One region of the Paenibacillus sp. BIHB 4019 genome, then DNA from elsewhere that is predicted to be linked to it. Evidence: predicted binding sites of a transcription regulator. Region 1 holds the regulator's gene; the other holds the start of a gene.
What was found. Region 1 encodes LexA, which represses DNA repair genes until DNA is damaged. Its sites were predicted from a motif close to CGAACATATGTTCG; they were not measured.

Region 1 (9,118 bases):
ATCGAATGGACAAATATCTAAAAAGGATTGTGAATGTAATGACAGGGGACTTTAATCCTTTTCTCAATTCGTTACATGAAGGTCTGCAAATTACGGCGATGAAGACGACTGTAGAGGGGCTGGCATTCAGGTATCAGATCACCACAATGGTGTTTAATAAAAATTTGCGACAACTCGTACTGTCTGATGATATAGACAAGAGTAGAATCTTACAAAGCACTAAATAAAAAAAGTTGGTGACTGAATGGTAAGAAGCCGGACCGAGCCGACACAACGACGCTGATAAGAAGCGTACTTTGTGTCGGTTTTCTTGCTAGATGGGGGCTAGCAAAAGGGTGGGATGGATAAACTGACGATCCACTTCCAGTGCCCGTGCAAATTCGGCTTGTGTCATCTTTTATGAATATATGAAGCGTTACAATGTAGCTCCAACACAATTAGCTCCGGGAATATTTAATAAAGATGGGCAGCGCACTATGGAAGGCTTTAAAAAGGGGGGCTTACACCGTTCTGGAGCAAAGATGCTAAGATGGTATTTGAAACAATAAATGCCCGTTTTCAGGCATCTACTTAAGCAGAATCGAATTCTTATTCCAAGTGATCGATGAAAGTGAATGTCATTGATACGCTACAAAATGAAGATGTATACGATTTTATTTTCGTTACTGTGCGTTACGATCGATCCGAATCAGCGTTGTTTGCTCTAAAAGATAATCAAAGCAAAAACATAGTTACGATGACTGGTAATTCAATTGGATTTTCTTCATGGCTGGATATCGTAGGGGATAGACTTTTACCAGCTTTTCCTGGTTTCGGCGGACAGATTAAAGATGGCGTATTGCATGCGCGATTTCCACCAAAGATTTTAGTGGCAACTGCATTTGGGGAAATTGATGGTGTAGTCACACATTCCGTATCAGACATTGCCATGTTGAGCGTTTTGCAAACAGCTAGAACCAGAAAAACGGCACACCAAATAACAGTCACTTTTAAAGGCTATTTAAGGGCGATACAAAAATCTGGCGTTTCTATTGATCCAGCAATTCTTAAAATGGTGCTTAAATTTCCCAACTTCATTTTGGATCTATTCTTTATGATGTGGCAACGGACCAAGATGGTTCAGGATATGATGTTGCCGGATTATGCGGATAATGCGAACAATGAGATTGTGCAGCTAAATAATGATTTATTGAAGTTTTTAAGTCAAAATGACACCGAATTGGAAATACATGCTCAGTGAGTTTTACTGAAACATGAAGGTAATTTTATCTCTTCAATCGGGCATCAATCTTCTTTTTAAAACAGAGAGTTCTGAGGCCTAAAAGGTACTTTGGTTATGATTTGTCCCCAAATCCGAGTAGCTTAGGCTGGCGAAGTAGTCCGGAATCAGTAAATTCCAGAGCTGTTACACGAGCTGGGAAGGGGACTGAAAGCCACACAACATCAGATTTTACCATGCCAGGAGTTAGCTCTTTAAAAGGGCACTCCCCAGGGTGATCTACCATAAACTGATGAAGTACTTGCTTGGATGCTTGATCCAAGCCCGAAACATGCCCGATGTAACGATTTTCATATCGCAGGACAAGGCTTGAAACAAGTCCATCCCGCAGTTTTATGCCGACGACGTCAGCGACTATCCGTACTTCTTTGCGTTTTTTAAACCAATATTGATGTTTTTTTCCCTCCATATAAGGGCTATCTAATCTTTTCGAAATAATTCCTTCCCATTCCCGTTCATTCAGCCAATTCCAAAGTGCTTGTCCATCGAAATGCAAATCGGTTACAAATAGTCGAGGCGTTTTCTCTGGAAATGAGGCTTTCAGTTTCTCAAAACGTTCTTTATAAGGGAGTTTGCGAATGTCCTCGCCATTCGAATTGATCATATCAAACATTACAAAAATAAGGCCATCATCGGGGATGCGTTTTCGCGCCCCTAACTTGGCTCTTTGAAAATTTGGGCGCACCCCATCGAAATAGGCGATTTCTCCATCCAATATACAAGGGCCAACGCGGATCGGCTCTAATAACGCCACTATTTCCGGGAAAGTATGATTACGCGGCTCCAACCTTCGTCCGAATAGTTCCACCCTCCCTAAACCATCTAAGCGGACCAAAGTGCGCACGCCGTCCCATTTAATTTGATAACCCCATTCGGGGCCTTCGGGAATAATGGAAGAGGTTATAGGAGCCATAGGGACAGAAGGGAGCTGCATGGTCATGATACGTTACCCTTTGCTTTGGCTGTTCTCTTTTTCTTGGTTGAGGGAGCGCTTGGAGGTATGGCGGCTGATTTTGTAGCATCCAAGCTTGCTTGTAGCGCGGCCATCAGATCGATGACATTGGTCCGTCCTTCAGCAGTCGGTGCAGATACAACATCAACACTCTGTCCCGCTATTTTTTGTTGAATCAATTCAGTTAATGCGATACGGTAATCGTCCGTATATTTGGCAGGGTCAAACGGTTCGCTGAGCTGTTCTACCAGCATCTTAGCCATTTCGAGCTCTTTGTCGTTAATCGTTGTTTGCACAGGTATGTTAGGAACCTGGGAAATGGCTCTAATCTCATCTGGAAAAAACATCGTTTCCAAACATAAGCAGTTTCCCACTACTCTTACAGCTGCTAGGCTGCTTTTACTGCGAATAGATATTTTGGCTATGCCTATCTTGCTAGTCTGCTGGATTGCTTCTAATAATAGGTTGTAGGCTCCAGCTCCTGTCATATCGGGGGAGAGGTAATAGGCTTTTTGAAAATAGATCGGATCGATCTCAGATAAGTCCACGAAATCTAATATCTGAATGGTTTTGGCGGACTCGGGTTTAATAGCATCAAGCTCTTCTTCTTTAACGATCACGAATTTACCTGCCTCGTATTCAAATCCCTTAACAATTTCGTCAGCGACGATCTCTTTATTGCAGTGGCGGCACATTTTTGCGTAATTAATCGGCATGCCACATTCCTTATGTAAACTTCGGAATGATATATCCTTGTCTTCCGTCGCAGAGTGCATTTTGACGGGGACGTGCACCAAACCAAAGCTAATAGCACCTTTCCAGACGGTATGCATATAAAACACTCCTTATCGTTTTATTTTAGTTTGTGCATTTACTGGAAGGATATTCATGTATCATAAAAATCCGTAGTGCATTCAGCATATGTGAAGAAATTGAACTTATTATTCACTTAGCGTCATATTTCGTATTGCCAATATGGACATCTGCGTGCAATGATGGAATTGTAATCTAATATATAGTTTTACTACTAAAAATACATTCTAAGACGGTGGCGACCTGGATACTATTAATTTTTTGTTTTTAAGCATGTTTGATGCTCTAGCTGTCGTAATTCTGATGTTTAAAATTTTCAGGCAGAGTCTACGTGAGCACAAATATATAATCGCGCTGCTATGCGCGATAAGCTCATGTTCATCTTATTTATTTAGGGTTGTACTTGATTTATCTCCTGTTCTGGACATGTTGGTGCAAATTATGATTTTTCTCCTATTTAATAGGTTCCTTTTGAAGGTGAAAGTCTTTTATTCATGGATAATGGTTGCGACAGGGTTTGGTGTATTTGTCGCTTTGCAGCTACCTGTTTACTATGTCGCTACGCTCTTCGGCGTTAATGAATCCGTTGCGGCCACATCAGGCGGGTCGGGAATCGAAATCATACAAATATTAACCGATTCTGCTGCAGTGATGATAGGTGCTATTTTCAAAGTCTTTAACCTTGGCTTCGCATTCATCGTAATTCCGCCGCACGATTTTGACATCAGAGAGAAATTTTTCATCGGAACGAATAGGTTGATTATCATTTCTACCTTAGCGATTGCCGTCACTATTATAGCTGCTTTGTACATAACCATTCATTTCAATGTAGTCATGTTTATTTATCCGTTAGTTTTGCTGGCCTTAATAATACTTTATTATCTATCGAGCAGGAGGGATAGGGAAGATGATTGAATACATTTCCAGACAAATAGCAATATCTATTAAAAAGGCTGATCCGCAGGGCAATGTATCTGTCAATGTAATGGCCTACCAATTGGGGTATTGGTTAAATCCAACGGCGATAATAGCACTATCTTTAGGCATTGGGTGGATTACTGGTGCTTTTCTCGGGACCGTAATGGGTATGCTTGCCTTTTGCATCTTGAGGCGTTATACAGGCGGTTTTCATTTTTCGTCATTAACCAAATGTTTTATCGTTTCTGCTGCTCTACTTTCAACAATCCCACATATTGTTTTGAATGATGCAGCAGTGATAGCCTTAACGATGTTAAGCGCAATTCTATTACTTATTTTTCGAAGGGGGGGCGGTGTTTCTTTACTCCTCGTATTATCAAATATATATTTTAAATCAGATGTAATCGCGCTTGCATTTTTGGCGCAGATGTTTTTTGTTATTATTCAACAGATTGGGGGTGTAAAAGGGAATGAAACAGAAATTAGCGCGTAAATTCTCGAAAATCCTATCTAAAGAAGCGGAGAAATCTGCAGAAGGAAAAAAACAAAAAATTTTCCTCGGAAGCCAACCGGTACCGAAGGAATTGAAGTAGCGTGAGTCTTATGGATATGACAACAGAGATTTTGGGACAGCGGGTATACGGGGACGTAATAAATGGGGAGCAATTTGATACTTTCATTTTGTCTGAGGTCATGCTGATTGATGTCTTCAAACCTAAGAAAAACTATGTCGTACCGCGTTTTTACACAGTAAAAGGAATCTTTACAGTAATTCTAACGCTTGATGCTTGCAAACAAATATTTATACCTTTAGGTTTTAAGTCATTAGATAGCAACATTCTTGTCAACATCGACCACATTAATTATGTAAAGGTCGAGAGATTTGGAAACACCGCTTTTTTTGAAGGTGGAGTCACTGCAAATGTAATTGGTCGGAAACTTCATTTGGTGGAACATTTAATAAAAAATGACTGATTCCTATAGGTTAGGAATCAGTCATTTTTTCAGATTAAAAATTATACAAGGTAATATGGACTTCGTCAAGAAATTTCCGTCCTAGGATGGAAATTAAATGTCTATTCGACAATTTCCGACATTGTGACGATATCTCCTGTGATACAATAAAAATGTAAAACAGAGGGAAACAATATCATTATAGAGACAGACAGATATTAAAGCAGGAATGATCGAGTTAAAGACAGCGAGGAGTTAAAGCTGCATTGATTTTCGTCTCACAGTAGAGAGAAGTGTAACTATTTTTACTTGGCTTATACTGTTGAATTCGGATTGATTGTGCAATTCCTCGCTGATTTCGATCAGCTTCCCTGACATCGAATGAATGAGTTAACAATAATATTGTAAGATAACCAATGGAAAAATCAGATAAGGGCTGACATGGACATTACTGATGTAGTAATCAGTAATGATTTGTGTCGGTCCTTTTATATTCAGTAAGAAAAAGTAAAGTGAGTAGACTGGAGGTTTTTATATTTTTTATTATTAGGTATAAATTCCTATTATATTTTCCGATATAAGGTATATTATATTGAGCAAAGGGGATCTAAATATGGCAAAACGTAGAAGGAAGAAAGAGGAGTTGGACCCGGTACAAGCATTTGTGCTGCTTCTTATGTTGGGTGCAGGTTTTGGGGCGTACAAGCTTACAAATTCTTTTATTTTTGCGGGTGTGGCATTTGGTGCGGTTATGTTGTTGTATGCAATTGTAGCGATATCAATTGCTCGCAAACGCAATGAACGCCTTAAGCGTTCCGGTATTGCAGAAATTGATAAGATGGAGGGCCGACAGTTCGAGAAGTATCTTGGACATCTTTTAGAGGCTCATGGCTACAAGGTAACGGTGACGAAGGCAGCAGGAGATTTCGGGGCAGATCTTGTTATAGCAAAAGGCGCACAAAGGGTGGTCGTTCAAGCTAAACGTTATAGTAATAATGTCGGGATTAAGGCTGTTCAAGAAGCACAGGCTTCTATCGCACATTATTCGGCAAGTGAGGCATGGGTCATTTCCAACAGTGGATATACAGAAGCTGCAGTCACATTAACAAAATCAAATGCCGTTCGGCTTATAGATCGAGCAGAGCTCATTGAAATGATTTTGAAGATCAATGCTGATAGATCAATTCCAACACCACATACCAACACAGAACAAAACAATACAGAGAAAATAATTATGAAGCAAATAAAAAATGAAGTAGCATGTGCAAAATGTGGCCAGCTATTAGTCCGTCGTAAAAGTGCGCGTGGGGAGTTTTTGGGTTGTTCAAGCTTTCCTAAATGTCGACATACCGAGGCAGTTTGAGGAGGGAGACCGAGAGCTGGAAAAAATCCTCTGCCTAAATTAAAAAGCTGCATCCAACCCGTTTCTAGTGCGGGAAAGGATGCAGCTTTATTCTTGTATGAAGGGTATGAAATTTCAACGATTAATGAAAATCACGGAACAAGCCGATGACTTTGCCTAAAATCGTAACGTTCTTCAGGCGGATAGGTTCCATGGTTACATTTTCCGGTTGGAGACGGATATGATCCTTCTCGCGGTAAAAGGTTTTGACTGTTGCTTCATCGTTCTCAGTCATGGCGACCACAATATCACCGTTAGTAGCGGTCTGCTGCTGGCGTACAATAACATAGTCGCCGTTATGTATGCCGGCTTCAATCATGCTCTCGCCAATGACATTAAGGATGAATACATCATCATCTCCTACGTAATGGGAAGAGATGGGGAAATATTCTTCAATATTCTCAGTAGCGGTAATCGGCACACCTGCAGTAACTTTACCTACGATTGGTACATGGGTAACAGCAGGACGGATAATTCCGTCGACATCTTCCTGATCCAAAATCTCGATAGCGCGAGGTTTAGTCGGATCGCGGCGGATAAGCCCTTTCTTCTCCAGACGGTCCAGATGACCGTGTACAGTCGAGCTTGAAGCAAGTCCAACTGCTTCTCCAATTTCACGTACGGAAGGCGGATAACCCTTCTCGCGAACTTCGTTCTTTATAAATTCCAGGATCGACTGCTGGCGATTGGAAGCTTTGGACAACACGATCACTCCAGTTCACGCACTCCATGATGAGTGCGACATGAATTTTGATTGAAACTTTGATCCATGCACTTCATTCGAAGTGCAATATGAGTATTTATTTCTCAAATTATAACATGGAACCGCCGTTCGTACAAACATAAGTTCCTAAAAACAAAAGTTCGCATTGTCTGTTGACCGCAAACAAATGTTCGTGTTAATATCGAAACAGAACAAACGTTTGGGAGTGAGGGCAATGATCATTTATCCAGAATCCTATCAATCTATTTTCTCAGAGAAAGCGCCTGTTAAGGCGGCAAAGATGAAATGGCAAATCAGCATGGCTGGATTTAGCAGCTATGCTTTGAAGTTGGCGGTGTGTCTGGCTCTGTTTATTGTATTGTTTTCTGGTTTTTTATTGGTGCGCACAGAAGCTTCAGTGAATCATGTTGCGCCAGCGGCTGCTGGAGAGCAGACAGTAGTGGTTGCGCAAGGCGATACATTATGGGAGCTTGCACGTAAATACTCGGACAGTTCGGATGATATACGCTGGTCCGTTTATCAAATTCGGGAACGCAACCAGCTGTCGTCGCCAGATATATGGCCTGGGCAGAAGCTGGTCATTCCTTCTCCGTAGCTTCATTAAGAAGCATGCCTCTATAATATACGCAAGCTGTTTGCATGACGGAAATCATGTAGCTGTCCTTCGGAACTTTTGAAGCGTGAATACTCGACCTAAATACAGAATAGATCGGAACAATGATAGCATTATCGTTGTACGATCTATTCTGTATTTAATTATAGCCCCGTTTTCTTGACAACTGCGTATTGGTAATGTCAAAGTAGAAAGAGTTTGGGAAAAGTACAGCAAGTGAGGTGAGCAATCAATGGAAGAGCTTATTGCCAGAATTAATGAATTATCCCGTAAAAATAAAACAGTCGGTTTGACGCCCGAGGAACTGACGGAACGGGCTGAACTGCGCAGTAAATATATGGAGCAGTTTAAAAGCAATTTTCGCCAACAGCTTGATACGATTAAATTCGTAGAAGATGAAGAGAGCGAAGCGGGAGACGAGAAGCCACAGCATTAATTATTTTAATGGGAGAGGCGGTCATCATTTTATGAAATACCAACTGCTTGGACGTAGTGGACTAGCTGTTTCTGAACTTTGTCTTGGAACGATGACATTTGGCAATACAACGAATGAGCAGGATTCGCTTGAGATGATCAATCGTTTTGTGGAGTGCGGCGGCAATTTTCTCGATACAGCGAACGTTTATGTAAGCGGACGCTCTGAAGAGATCGTCGGAAAAGCGATTCAAGGCCGTCGTTCTGAGATGGTCGTTGCTACGAAAGTTAGGATGACAACATCTTCTGATATTAATGGAGTAGGGCTGTCCCGCAAGCATATTATGGACGGCGTGGAAGCGAGCCTCAAGCGACTGCAAACCGATTACATTGACTTGTATCAGGTTCATTTATGGGATCATGCTACGCCGATTGAAGAGACGCTGCGGACGCTCGATGATCTTGTCACATCAGGCAAGGTGCGTTATATCGGCTGTTCTAACTTTTTTGCATGGCAGCTTATGAAATCTTTGGCTTGGAGCGATGCTAATCGGTATGTGCGCTTTGTTTCGCTGCAGCCTCAATATAGTCTCGTCAGCCGCCAGATGGATCGTGAAATGATGTCGCTTTGCTTAGAAGAAAACGTTGGTGTTATTCCATGGGCTCCGCTTGGCGGCGGTTTTCTGACAGGCAGGTATGATCGCACAGAGCCGACAGAGGGCAGATTGACAAGCAAAGTAGGCGAAAGTGCTTGGGCAAACCGGGCAAATGAGCAGAACTTTGCTGTTTTGGATGCTGTAATAGCAGCTGCCAAGGAGCTTGATAAAACACCTGCTCAAGTTTCACTGAATTGGCTGCTGCAAAGGGAAGGAATCACATCCCCAATCTTTGGAGCTAGCACGCTTGCGCAATATGAGGATAATATGGGAGCTGTCGGCTGGACGATGCCTGAAGAGATATGGAATCGTCTGGACGAGGTCAGCGCGCTTGCCGAAGACTATCCGAATCGTTTTATTGCAAAATTCAAACGCCCGTTTTAACGAATTACG
Region 2 (9,118 bases), 690 kb from region 1:
CATGCCTTGTCCTGGCGTTCCTTCCGCAAAGTTCGCAGGCCTTACGATACGGGGCTCATCATCTATCCAGTCAAAAATATCTTTGTTATCCCAAGTATGATTGCCCATCGTAATCCCATGAACACCACATTCAAACAGCTCATTGACAATGTTCTTTGTAATGCCCCGGCCGGCCGCTGCATTTTCGCCGTTTACGATAATAATATGCGGGTTGTATTTCGATTTAAGCGCTGGAAGCACCTGCTTAACGGCTGCACGCCCTACACTTCCAACAATATCTCCAATAAATAATACGTTCATTGCTGCTCACTTCCTTTTACCTATTCAGACAGGAAAAGTGGCTGCAGGGCAGCCACTTTTCCGCGTTGCTATGCTGTTTACTTCGCGTATTCCACAGCCCGTGTCTCACGAATAACGGTGACTTTGATGTGGCCTGGATAATCAAGCTCACTTTCAATCTTCTTCGTAATGTCGCGAGCGAGTCGGAATGCTTCTGTATCGTCAATCTTCTCAGGCTGTACCATAACGCGTACTTCACGGCCGGCCTGGATGGCATACGATTTCTCAACACCATCGAATGACTCCGAAATATTCTCCAGCTTCTCCAGACGCTTGATGTACGTTTCGAGCGTCTCACGGCGTGCGCCTGGACGTGCTGCCGACAAGGCGTCAGCTGCACCAACCAGCATTGCGATAACCGACGTGGCTTCACAATCGCCATGGTGGGAAGCGATACTGTTAATAACAACAGGATGTTCTTTGTACTTCTTGGCTAATTCAACGCCAATCTCAACGTGCGAGCCTTCAACCTCATGGTCAAGTGCTTTACCGATGTCATGCAGCAAGCCTGCACGCTTCGCGAGAGTAATATCCTCGCCCAGCTCGGCAGCCATAAGTCCAGTCAAGTAAGCAACCTCCATGGAGTGCTTGAGCACGTTCTGACCGTAGCTTGTCCGATACTTGAGTCTTCCCAAAATCTTAATCAAGTCAGGATGCAAGCCATGCACACCCACCTCAAAAGTAGCTTGCTCACCGTATTCACGGATACGCTCGTCCACTTCCTTGCGTGATTTCTCAACCATCTCTTCAATACGAGCAGGATGGATACGTCCGTCAGCGACAAGCTTCTCAAGTGAAGTTCGGGCAATTTCACGCCGGATAGGATCGAAGCCGGACAGGATGACCGCTTCCGGTGTATCGTCGATAATAAGATCGATACCGGTCAATGTTTCCAGAGCGCGGATATTACGACCTTCGCGTCCGATAATGCGGCCTTTCATTTCCTCATTCGGTAAGGAGACGACTGATACAGTCGTTTCTGCTACGTGATCAGCCGCACAACGTTGGATAGCGAGCGATATAATATCACGTGCTTTTTTATCTGCTTCTTCTTTAGCCTGCTGCTCGATTTCCTTGATCATCTGCGCTGTCTCATGTCGTACTTCCTGTTCAACATTAGACAAAATAATCGATTTCGCACCTTCCATCGTCAAGCCGGAAATTCGCTCCAGCTCGCTAAGCTGCTGCTTATAGATGGTATCAATCTGTTCTTGGGTTTCATCGATCCGTTTCTCTTTGTTGGCAACTAATTCTTCTTTGCGTTCCAGCGCTTCTAATTTTTTATCCAACGACTCCTCTTTCTGGAGTAAACGTCTGTCCTGTCGCTGAACCTCATTACGACGTTCACGAATGTCTTTTTCAGCTTCGGTACGAAGTTTGTGGACTTCATCTTTCGCTTCCAGCACCGTTTCCTTTTTCTGCGCTTCTGCTTCTTTTTTCGCATTTTCTACGATTTGGATAGCAGCCTGCTCAGCACTGGAAATTTTGGCTTCGGCAATCGACTTTCGAATAAAATAACCAACTCCAAAGAAAATAACGCCAACAACGAGACTGATCAAGATCGTCCAAATAGGATTCATCCTCTTGTTCACCTCCTCGTTGCATTCACAAAAGCAAACGCTTGGAATGATATTTGATTTTAGTCGGTTTCCATACCGTTTTCATCTTCTAACAACTTGCCGAAAATAATCTTCTCAAATCAATTTTTGGAAGGAAAATAGATTTGATGTGGAAGGAATACAAATTCATTTTATCTTTTGGTAAAATCAATTGTCAAGCAAAAGCCCAACGTGATCTTTTTGCTTTATTGATTATGCATTCTCTTCCGCTGATTTTACTGCGGCTTTAATAATGTCTACAGGAAAGCCCCTTCGTATTAAAAAAGCTGCCAGCTTGCGTCTGCGCTCAAACGGCTCGCCTTTTATCGTTCGCCATTTTTTGGAAGCGGTAGCAATAGCTGTTTCAAGCTCCATTTCACTGTCAATTGCCGAAGTAGCGGCAAGCGCAGCTGTTTTCGACACACCCCGCTGCAGCAATTCCTGCTGAATGTAACGCCTGCCCTTCTGGCTGCTTTTCATTCGCTGAGCGGCAAATTGCATCGCATACTGTTCATCATCCACAATATGTTCCTTTTCTAAACGCTCAATGGTGTAATTTATATGATCCTCAGCAATTAGTTTCCGTTTCAGATACTGCTCTATTTGCTTGCTTGTCCGCGGCTTAAAACCCAAATAATAAACAGCCATCGCATAAGCGCGATAGCGCTCGTCCTCGCTGCCAATTTCCTCTATTTGCGCCTCTGTAAGAAGTTGTCCTTTAAACAGTGTATGGCGGATCAACAGATCCTCATGAACCGATAAAATCGGCTCTTCGCCTTCCGCGAATATAAGATAGCGGCTTCGATGCTTGCTGTCTTTCTCAACCGCTCTGATTTCAATCATAGGCCCTCCATGTTACGTTTTGCAACTAGTTATAAATGCTAAATAAAACAAGTTCGCCGTCCCTAGAAAGGAACGGCGTCATCATCACTCTTTATCCATTTCGCTACTAATTGAGCGTATTAGTCCAATTCAGACTCATCAAAATCGTCTTCGTCCTCTTCTTCTTGACCAAGCCCTGTCGCTTGAGTAGCAGTCGCTACCAAGTTGCTGGCATCACGAATTTGCTTATCAATGACGTCGGCAATATCTTCATGGTCTTTCAAAAACTGCTTAGCATTTTCCCGGCCTTGACCGAGGCGCTCGCCATTGTAAGAGAACCATGCACCGCTTTTTTGTACAATATCGAGTTCCACGCCCAAATCCACGAGCGTACCCTCTTTGGAAATGCCCTCACCGTACATAATGTCAACCTCGGCTTGCTTGAACGGCGGAGCCACTTTGTTTTTGACAACTTTAATACGTGTACGGTTACCAATCATATCATTGCCTTGCTTCAATGTCTCAATCCGGCGGACATCAAGACGTACGCTGGAATAAAATTTCAAAGCGCGTCCACCTGGTGTCGTCTCAGGGTTACCGAACATGACGCCGACTTTCTCACGCAGTTGGTTAATAAAGATCGTAATCGTCTTCGATTTGCTGATGGCTCCGGAAAGCTTGCGAAGTGCCTGTGACATTAGGCGTGCCTGCAAACCAACGTGCGAGTCACCCATATCGCCTTCGATCTCAGCCTTAGGTACAAGTGCTGCAACGGAGTCGATAACAACAATGTCAACCGCGCCACTACGAACGAGCGCTTCTGCGATTTCCAGCCCTTGCTCCCCTGTATCTGGCTGGGAAAGCAGCAATTCATCGATATTAACGCCCAGCTTGCTTGCATATAACGGATCAAGTGCATGCTCCGCATCGATAAAGGCAGCTTGTCCACCTGCACGTTGAACTTCTGCAATCGCATGAAGCGCAACGGTCGTTTTACCAGATGATTCCGGTCCATATACTTCAATAATACGTCCTCTCGGGAAACCCCCGATTCCAAGTGCGATATCTAAAGCAAGCGAGCCGCTCGGCACGACCTCCACTTGCATATGTGTTGATTCCCCTAGTTTCATGATAGAGCCCTTGCCGAATTGTTTCTCAATTTGACGCATAGCCATATCTAACGCAGCACGACGATCAGCCAATCAACTCACATCCTTCGTTATTTATAATATAATGATAACCTTTTTCCGACCCTTTGCCAAGCACTTTTTCGAACATACATTCGTTTTTTTTGTGAAGCCGACGGAAGGCATGCAACTTTTAAATAACTGTAACTAAACAAAAAAAACCGCAGCAAAGTTATCTTCGCCACGGTTCTTCCGTAAGTTGAGTTCAGTATACGCCCGTTTACAGCAAAAAGCAACAGCTTTCGCCAAATTTTGGTCGAAGAACTCTTATATAGTTAGTTTTGAATAGCAAGCCACAAACGGTACAGCAATGTTTTTACAGCGCGAACGCGAATAATCGTCCGGCTGCCGCTTAATTGCAATGGATAAACCATCGTCTCCTTGCCACGCTCGGCAATAGCTATATAAACAAGCCCTACCGGCTTGCCTTCACTCTCCGCAGGGCCAGCAACACCTGTAATAGACACGCCGAAATCGCTGTCTGCAAGCTGCTGCACCCGCTCAGCCATTAGCGCAGCTGTCGATTCGCTTATGGCGCCAGGAGCCCCTTCGCCCTCTAGCTGCGCAAGAGGTATGCCAAGCAGCGCATGCTTCATTTCATTCGTATACGTTACAACACCGCCCGTGTATTCACCACTGCTCCCAGGCACGCTCGTAATCAACTCAGCTAACAGACCGCCGCTGCAGCTCTCAGCACTAGCTAGCTTGCGTCTGCTAGCGCGAAGCAGTCTTATGACCGCCTCCTCCAGCGGAATGTCCTCTTGGGCGTATAGATGCTCTCCAATGCGTTCAATAATCTGCTCCACTGTCGCATCAATCTTGCCGTCGGCCTCTGCCTGCGTGGCCGCCTTCGTCGAAACGCGAATAGCTACCTCGCCTTCCTTCGCATAAGGAGCAATGGTCGGGTCAACCTGAGCCTCGATTAGATCGAGCAGTTTAGCCTCCAAGTTGGATTCCCCAATGCCTGCAAACTTCAGCAACCGCGAATAAAGAGGCTGCTCATGCCCGAGCAGCGTCCGCAGCCATTCCTTGCCTGGCCCGTCGATCATCGGCTTCATTTCCCGCGGAGGTCCCGGCAGCAGCATATAATGCGTGCCATCCTCCGTCAGAGCGTTGCCTACCGCAAGTCCCGCCGCATTGTGCAGCGGCACGCTGCCATCGATAGACAATGCCTGCCTGCGGTTGCTTTCAACCATATGTACGCCTCTTGAGCTGAACAGCTCTTCGATTTTATCCATGGAAGGCTTGTGCAAGGATAAACCGCGGCTCAAATAAGCAGCCAGCACATCCTTCGTCAAATCATCAAGCGTGGGTCCCAAACCGCCCGTAAACACGAGCAGGTCAGCGCGTTCTCTCGCTGTCACGATCGCTTTGCGAATACGCTCAGGGTTATCCCCGACTACGGTTTGAAAATAAACATCAATGCCTAGCGCGGCCAGCTCTTGGGACAAATACTGTGCATTTGTATTTACAATCTGTCCGAGCAGCAATTCTGTACCTACTGCAATAATTTCTGCTTTCATGCTATTCATCCTCCTTTAGGTAATGGCAGCGCCATTTCGCGATAAAATATAAGCCCATTATAAATGCTTATATTTTAAGCAAAAGCATCCTTCCCGAAACAGGAAAGATGCTCTTCAAAAAACGGCAAAGCGCGTTTCATCGTTATTCAACCGGTATTAGATGTTTATTTTTCACAAAATAATCAATTCCGGAATAAAGCGTAATCGCAACTGCGACCCAGCTTGCAATCAAATCAAATGGAAATGAGATGAAGGCAAATGGGAAATTGTTAAGCAAAAGCGAGATAATCATCGTAATTTGTATAGCTGTTTTCCATTTGCCCCAGTTGCTGGCCGCCATAACACTGCCCTCAAGCAGCGCAATTTGACGAAGTCCCGTAACGGCGAATTCACGGCTAATAATCAGGATGGCAATCCAGCCAGCCAGCTTATCCATCTCCACGAGGGAGATCAGAACCGCCGCAACAAGCAACTTGTCAGCGAGAGGATCGAGAAGCTTGCCTAAGTTAGTTACGATTTTGTTCTTACGGGCGATATACCCGTCCAAACCATCCGTACTCGCTGCCACAATAAAAATAATCGCCGCAATAATCTGGTTATATGTAATGGAATAGTCATCAAATACAACTGAGCCCACATTCATATTAACGAGTAGGAAAACCATAATAATCGGCACTAAAATAATTCTAACCAGCGTGATTTTATTGGCGAGATTCATACCTCATCCTCCCCGAATAAAACAAAATCCGTCCTGCCATTGCCCATCATTGCAATCACCTGTTCTGTCATCTGCGTCTCCCCAGATCCCTTCCGCGAAACTATCTTATCAAGTATAATACATTGTTTAATCTGGTGTCAAAATGAAGAAAAACAGGTTTAACAAAGCCCCCTTCTCTCGCCAAAAGCGAAAAAAGAGGACTTCAATACCGCCACATGCGGTTAACGATAATTTGTAAATTGCAGCTCGATCGGCAAGTTAGCACCGCGCAGCAAGTTCATAACAGCTTGCAAGTCGTCACGGCTTTTGCCGCTTACGCGAATTTGATCGCCTTGAATCAAGCTTTTCACCTTAAGCTTCGAATCGCGAATCAAAATATTAATTTTTTTGGAATGCTCCTGATCAATGCCCTGCTTAAGCTTAACATGCTGACGAACGGTATTGGCTGAAGCTGACTGAATTTTCCCGTAATCCATATTTTTGATCGGCACGCCGCGTTTAATCATTTTCGATTGCAAAATATCAATTACACTATTCAATCTGTACTCATCGTCAGAGACGAGAACCAGCTCTTCATTTTCCAGCTTAATGCTGCTTTTGCTGCCTTTAAAATCAAAGCGTGTCTCAATTTCACGCTCCGCCTGCTGAATCGCATTGTTTAACTCCTGCATGTCCACCTTGGACACAATATCAAATGAACTTTCTGAAGACATGTAACTCCACTCCCCTATAAAATAGCTTTTATCCGTATTATGGCGTAGCCGAACCAGTCGCTTCCGGGCTGCCTGCATTCGCCGATGCCGCAGGATTCAACTGGATTTTTTTCGAGCCTGCACGATCCCCATCGGGAACAAGCACGCCATCAACTGAAATCGTGACTAAATCGGCGCGGCCCACATTGATATATAACGGCTGCGTCAATTCAAAGCTCAGCGTCGAGCCGTCATTTGCATTTTCCGATAGCAGCGCACTGCCTTTTGAGCCGCCTTCACGGACTTCCATCCAGCTCTTTCCGCCGGCAACCTTGATTTCCAGCTTGTGCACGGCCGTTCCTGGACCTACATCATAATGGTCGACCTTGCCGATTTTCGATGAAAAAGTAACCGTCACATCCTCCTGAATTGTCGGTGTAGGAGATGGTGTAATCGTAGGTGCAACAGCGCCCGTTGACGCTCCAGCTTCCGGCGTTGGCGTAGGCGGTGCAGATTCATCGGTAATTTTCGTACCTTGATCGACCATATCAGACGGTTTGTCTTTTTGATTAATGACGAAAATCCATACGACTGCCACAATCAAAATCAAAAATGACCACATCATCACATTAAAGCCGAGCTTGCCAATACGGTCAGAACCGACAGACTGTACCCGTCTGGGAGGCCTTGTGGTAACAGGCTCCGTTAATGTTTCTGTAATGGTATTCGGTACTTCCTTCTCGTGCAGGCGCAGCACCTCTTCGGTATCAAGCCCTACAGCTTCGCAATAATTTTTCACAAAGGCCCGCAAGTAGAAGCTTCCCGGCAGCACGCTGTGATCGCCGCTCTCGATAGCTTCGAGGTAGCGTTTGCGAATTTTCGTCGTTTCCTGAATATCGTCAAGCGTCAGCCCGCGTTCTTCACGCGCCTTGCGGAGCAGCGCTCCAAGATTAGACATGCCTGCTTCCTCCTTTCAACTTAAAAATCATCCGAGTAATTTGCAGTAAACGATTCGTACGTAATTTCCTCATCCGGCGTATTGCGCAGCTCTATAATAATATCAAAATGGCTGTGATCATATTGGGACTCTTTAATAAAAATATCGGGATGCTCAATGACCTTCGTCGAAGGCATAGCCATAATTTCCTGCAGCAAGGCATGATGGCGCTCATTGGAACGAATCGTGCTCACAATGCCGTCAATGATAAAAATATTATTTTCGTTCATTTCTTCTTCCGATAGCTGGCTTCTTACCGTTTGGCGGAGAAGCGTTGAAGAAACGAACGCCCACCGTTTATTTGAGCATACGCTGCCAGCGATGATGGATTCCGTTTTTCCTACGCGCGGCATGCCACGTAAACCTATTACCTGATTGCCTTCGCGTTTAAACACTTCGCCAAGAAAGTCAACGAGGATACCCAGTTCATCACGGGTAAAACGGAATGTTTTGCGATCGTCAGAATCCCGTTCGATATATCTTCCATGGCGCACAGCTAAAATATCTACAATAGTTGGCGTCCGCAGCTTGTTCACTGTAATATTATCAACTTTTTTCAGCATTTTGCCGAGCAGCACGATTTTTTCTTCATCATCGGTTTGCAGCAGCATCCCGCGCGTCCGGTCTTCTACACCGTTTATCGTCATTATATTAACTTCCAGCATACCAAGCAAAGAAGCTATGTCGCCGAGCAAGCCTGGCCTGTTCTTATGTATCTTATATTCCATATACCATTGTTTTGATTCCAGCCTAATCACCATCCCAGCACATTGTTGACCGTACATTTCCTGTTGTCCGTCAAAATCTTATTCTACAATTTTCGCCACAATCCTGCAACCTCACATCAAAACTATTGAAAAGATAACGGCCAGTGCTTGCGGTTATGATTCATATTCGCAGAAAAGCCTCCGTGCGGGAGGCTTTTCTGCGAATAACATGTAGCGGATTACGCCTTTTGTACCAGCTTTATCATGAGGCAGGCTAGAACTTTACGCTCGGAATCGTCGCCTGCATCCCACAGTTCCTTCAATACGCGCTGCTCCTCATTTTTCGGATCGACCTTTTCATCGAGAAAAGAACCGATTTCGAAGGCCAGGCTGGTGATGGCCTCATCATTCATTCCGATTTGCTTCGCATGCTGCACCTTGTCAGCCAAAAACTGCTTCCACGTATCGAAGTTTGTAAGAACGGTTGACATTTTTCTTCGCCTCCTTGTTTTGTGAAGAATCATCAACAGTCATT

Region 2: a site for LexA is predicted at 4,031-4,044, ahead of recA (recombinase RecA). Genes of this name have one in related genera too.

What each region holds. Positions count from the first base shown of each region.
Region 1 covers NZ_CP016808.1:5,466,335-5,475,452, forward strand. The annotation lists gene BBD42_RS23855 (hypothetical protein) at 1-227, shown strand, start outside; gene BBD42_RS23860 (hypothetical protein) at 611-1,240, shown strand; gene BBD42_RS23865 (ATP-dependent DNA ligase) at 1,335-2,219, opposite strand; gene ku (non-homologous end joining protein Ku) at 2,216-3,064, opposite strand; gene BBD42_RS23875 (hypothetical protein) at 3,522-3,959, shown strand; gene BBD42_RS23880 (accessory gene regulator B family protein) at 3,952-4,455, shown strand; gene BBD42_RS23885 (dipeptidyl aminopeptidase) at 4,572-4,937, shown strand; gene BBD42_RS23890 (restriction endonuclease) at 5,530-6,279, shown strand; gene lexA (transcriptional repressor LexA) at 6,401-7,021, opposite strand; gene BBD42_RS23900 (LysM peptidoglycan-binding domain-containing protein) at 7,257-7,637, shown strand; gene BBD42_RS23905 (DUF896 domain-containing protein) at 7,888-8,091, shown strand; gene BBD42_RS23910 (aldo/keto reductase) at 8,123-9,109, shown strand.
Region 2 covers NZ_CP016808.1:6,152,301-6,161,418, forward strand. The annotation lists gene BBD42_RS26585 (TIGR00282 family metallophosphoesterase) at 1-300, opposite strand, end outside; gene rny (ribonuclease Y) at 378-1,919, opposite strand; gene BBD42_RS26595 (RecX family transcriptional regulator) at 2,151-2,780, opposite strand; gene recA (recombinase RecA) at 2,900-3,961, opposite strand; gene BBD42_RS26605 (competence/damage-inducible protein A) at 4,222-5,469, opposite strand; gene pgsA (CDP-diacylglycerol--glycerol-3-phosphate 3-phosphatidyltransferase) at 5,612-6,187, opposite strand; gene BBD42_RS26615 (YajQ family cyclic di-GMP-binding protein) at 6,409-6,900, opposite strand; gene BBD42_RS26620 (helix-turn-helix domain-containing protein) at 6,938-7,837, opposite strand; gene BBD42_RS26625 (DUF3388 domain-containing protein) at 7,858-8,625, opposite strand; gene BBD42_RS26630 (DUF3243 domain-containing protein) at 8,823-9,074, opposite strand.